Regions from separate parts of the Pseudomonas sp. AK181 genome, predicted to be linked through region 1. Evidence: predicted binding sites of a transcription regulator. Region 1 holds the regulator's gene; the other holds the start of a gene.
What was found. The regulator FliA, encoded in region 1, starts transcription of late flagellar genes. The targets are predictions, from matches to a motif close to CTAAAGTTTNNNNNNNNNNNGCCGNTAA.
Positions count from the first base shown of each region.

Region 2: flgM (flagellar biosynthesis anti-sigma factor FlgM) is a predicted target of FliA. The motif match lies at 1,438-1,465, and genes of this name have one in related genera.

Region 1 covers NZ_CP146348.1:4,354,092-4,356,292, reverse strand. The annotation lists gene fleN (flagellar synthesis regulator FleN) at 1-805, shown strand, start outside; gene fliA (RNA polymerase sigma factor FliA) at 802-1,542, shown strand; gene V8689_RS19830 (chemotaxis response regulator CheY) at 1,710-2,084, shown strand; gene V8689_RS19825 (protein phosphatase CheZ) at 2,103-2,201, shown strand, end outside.
Region 2 covers NZ_CP146348.1:4,738,595-4,740,795, reverse strand. The annotation lists gene V8689_RS21635 (flagellar brake protein) at 1-462, opposite strand, end outside; gene V8689_RS21630 (flagella synthesis protein FlgN) at 559-1,029, opposite strand; gene flgM (flagellar biosynthesis anti-sigma factor FlgM) at 1,078-1,401, opposite strand; gene flgA (flagellar basal body P-ring formation chaperone FlgA) at 1,543-2,201, opposite strand, start outside.

The DNA.
Region 1 (2,201 bases):
CGCGGTGACCGGCGGCAAAGGTGGCGTCGGGAAAACTAACGTGTCAGTGAATTTGTCCCTGGCCCTGGCAGAGCTTGGCCGTCGCGTCATGCTGCTGGATGCTGACCTGGGCTTGGCGAACGTGGACGTTCTGCTGGGGCTGACACCCAAACATACCCTGGCCGATGTGATCGAGGGCCGCTGTGAGCTGCGCGATGTGCTGCTCCAGGGCCCCGGAGGCATTCGCATCGTGCCGGCGGCCTCGGGCACCCAGAGCATGGTGCACCTGAGCCCCGCGCAGCATGCCGGGTTGATCCAGGCGTTCAGCGACATCGGCGACAACCTCGACGTGCTGGTGATCGACACCGCCGCCGGCATCGGCGAATCCGTGGTCAGCTTTGTGCGCGCCGCGCAAGAAGTGCTGCTGGTGGTGTGCGACGAGCCCACCTCGATCACCGATGCCTACGCACTGATCAAACTGCTTAACCGTGACTACGGCATGAACCGCTTTCGCGTGCTGGCCAACATGGCCCAGAGCCCGCAGGAAGGGCGCAACCTGTTCGCCAAGTTGACCAAGGTCACGGATCGCTTCCTCGATGTGGCTTTACAATACGTCGGCGCAGTTCCCTATGACGAGTGTGTGCGCAAGGCCGTGCAAAAGCAGCGTGCGGTCTATGAAGCGTTCCCTCGTTCGAAATGCGCACTGGCGTTCAAGGCCATTGCCCAGAAGGTCGATACCTGGCCGTTGCCCGCCAACCCGCGGGGGCATCTGGAGTTTTTCGTCGAGCGTTTGGTGCATCAGACGAGCGCAGGACCGGTGCTATGACATCCAGCGGCTACAACCTTTACAAAAAGTCGGCACGTGACAGCCAGGGCGAATTGATCGAGCGCTACGCGCCGCTGGTCAAACGCATTGCCTATCACCTGTTGGCGCGCCTGCCCGCGAGTGTGCAGGTTGAAGACTTGATCCAGGCCGGCATGATCGGCCTGCTCGAAGTCTCGACCAAATACGACGCCAGCAAGGGTGCCAGTTTCGAAACGTATGCGGGTATCCGTATCCGTGGCGCGATGCTCGATGAAGTGCGTAAAGGCGATTGGGCGCCGCGTTCGGTACACCGCAATACGCGCATGGTCAGTGATGCAATTCGTGCAATTGAAGCAAAAACCGGTCGTGACGCTAAAGATCATGAAGTTGCGGCCGAACTCCAATTGAGTCTCGACGATTACTACGGGATTTTGAACGATACCTTGGGCAGCCGCCTGTTCAGTTTCGACGACCTTTTACAGGACGGCGAACACGAAGGGCTGCACGAGGACGGCGCGAGCGCGCATACGGAGCCGTCACGCGACCTGGAAGACGAACGTTTCCAGGGCGCGTTGGCCGATGCAATCGCCAACTTGCCGGAGCGTGAGCGGCTGGTGCTGGCGCTGTACTACGACGAAGAGCTGAACCTCAAGGAAATCGGTGAGGTCCTGGGGGTCAGCGAATCGCGTGTCAGCCAGTTGCATAGCCAGTGCGCAGCCCGCTTGCGGGGGCGATTGGCCGAGTGGCGCGCGCGCTGACAGGCAGTGTGGGGACACTGCAGACGCTACCGTGAAACCGCAGGGTTTTGCGGGTGAGTACCGTGGTGCCCTGGGCAGTCCTTTTTGTGTAACGCCTGTTGATTGAAATGGCGCGTCCAGGTGCTGGGCGCGTTTAAGACTGCTTGGAGGTCGAATTGGACAAGAACATGAAAATCCTCATCGTTGATGACTTCTCAACGATGCGGCGGATCATTAAAAACCTGTTGCGTGACCTTGGGTTCACCAACACGGTCGAGGCGGATGACGGCCTGACGGCCATTCCGATTCTCAACAGCGGGAGCATCGACTTTCTGGTGACCGACTGGAACATGCCGGGCATGACTGGTATCGACCTGCTGCGCCACGTGCGCGCCGATGAAAAACTGCGCAGCCTGCCTGTGCTGATGGTGACCGCCGAAGCCAAGCGTGAACAGATCATCGAAGCCGCCCAAGCCGGGGTCAACGGTTACGTGGTCAAGCCATTCACGGCACTGGCCTTGAAAGAGAAGATCGAGAAAATCTTCGAACGCATCCACGGCTAATGCCATCGCGGGGGAGCTATGGAGCATAACGAAACGTCACAGGGCGACTTTGAGTCGACCCTGAAAAAACATGCTCACCAGTTGGTCGACAGCCTGGAAAAAGGCCAGTTCGCCGAT
Region 2 (2,201 bases), 380 kb from region 1:
ACCGCTGATAGGTGCCTTGAGCTTCTCGCCACCCAACTGAATGTCCACCAATTGCGCGAGCTTGAGAGCAGCGCGGAAGGCATTGCGTCGTTGATGGTAAACCACTTCGCCGGGCAGGCTGCCGCTGTAGATACGGTGGCCGCCTTTTTCGCTGATGGTCAACGTGCCATTGCTTTCCCAGGCAACCCGCACACCCTCATGGAAACCTTCGATACGGAAAGCTTCGCCATTCTCAAGATAGCGTTCACCGTCACGGGGAATCATTTCGTCCAGTACCAGCGTCTTGCTGTCCCGGTCGATGTCCACCAGGTAGCTCTGGAAGCGCTGGCTGCGTTCGTGGAAAGTGATGATCAGCGGGTCATGACTTTCTTGCAGCATCCGCAACGTGCTGGCGATTTCCAGAGGCGTGGTGAGTACCTTGGGTGGCTGCGGTGCATCTTCCGCATTAAGGGCGTTGAACACGGTTCTTCCATCTCCAGGCAAAATACGACTACACGCAAGAACCGGCATTTTGCCAGTATGTAGCGCGCCTTGGATAGGTCGCGCTGTAAACCGGCGTCAGGCTTGGCTGCGGGTGCTTGGCTTGACCAGGCGTGAGGTGGAGCCTTGGGCGTTGTAAAGCGCCGGAGGCTCTCCGCCGTGCAGTATGCGCAACTGATTGGCGGTCGTGGCTTGCTGAAGCTGGATCGACTGACCGTTGAGCAGGTTGGCGTCCTGGCACTGGGCGAGCAAATGATTGAGTTCTTTGCTTTGTGCCAGCAGTTGATCGCCCACTGAAGAGTGGCTGGCCAGTTGCGCCAGGCCGTCATGATCGGCAGGCAGGCCCAGGCTGATCAGAATCTCACTGCGCTTCTTGCCATGCTGTTCAAGCAATACAATCAGCGATTGTTTGCGCGCCAGGATTTCTTCCAGCAAGGGCATATCTCGGCCGTACAAGGCCAGGGATTCTTCCTTAAGCAACTCGAGCAATTGTTGCGTCGGTGCCAGATCATCAATGATCAGTTGGAGCAAATATTCGTCGTGGTGCATGGCTGGCCTTGGGTTTTAAGCGTCCAAAAGCCTTGCGCAGGCCTTTGCCTAGCGCTCGGCTTCGAAGTTGAGCAGCTTGCTGGCTACACGGTTGCTGTCGACTTTATAGCTGCCATCGGCGATCGCCTGTTTCAACTCGGCCACGCGGGCTTTGTTGACGACGGGTTGATCGCGCAGCGAGTCAGTGACCTTCTGCAACTGTTGAGCCTCATTGCTCAGGTGTACCGATTCCCCACTCTGGCTGGCGGCGGCCTGTTCTGCTTTGGCAGGCAAGGGCTGCGGCTTGGCTTCTACGCTGTCCTTGGCACCGCCGGTGCGCGTACTGCCGGGCAAGGCCGGGGCGTTATTCAAACGACTGAAATCAATGACCATGTTGAAAAACCTCTGGGTATTTGGACGCTTGCCATGTTTTCGGCCATACCCGGGCAAACTTTAGGCTCGATTGACAATAAACCTGTTCGGCTCAATATCCAGCACACAGTGTAGGAAAAGCTGGCATTTGATTCCAGTCATCTATAGCGCCACCTCGACCTGGCCTGGCGCCGTGACCCGTGCTTTGATCACGCGATTGGAGTTGAGGTTCTTGACGCGGATCTGTTCGCTCATGCCGCCGTTGGACAACGCCTCGCCTGGCATTCTGACATTCAGGCCGCCACTGCTGGCGGAAATCACCACCTGGTCACCCTTGCGAATCACCTCGGCCTGTTCCAGATGAACCAGCGTGAGGACTTGGTCGGTGACTACGGGGCGCGTAAGTTTCTGCCCGACGGCCTGGTCCAGCGACGTCAGGTAGCCCTGGTTGATCAGGCTGATGTCCCGCTCGCGCAACGCCACATCGTCGTAGCCGATGATGCCAGTGCGCTTCAACGGTCGCGCCACGACCACCACATCGCGAAACAGCTTGACCTGAGCCGGTACAAAAACCGTCCAGGGCGAGGCGCCCTCACAGCGCACCTTTACGGTCACACGGCCGATGGGCTGGGCGGGGCTTTCCAGGGTGGCTGTCAATTCCTTGTCGCACAGTGGCATGCGCAAGCGTGGGTCTAACTGGTTGACCTGAATTTCATAACGCCCCGGCGTCTGGGTGGTCGCCAGATAATCTTCTACAGTGAACTCAAGAAAGCCTTGGGTGACGCCGATAAGTAGATCAGGCAGGGTAACGTTGTCGGCGC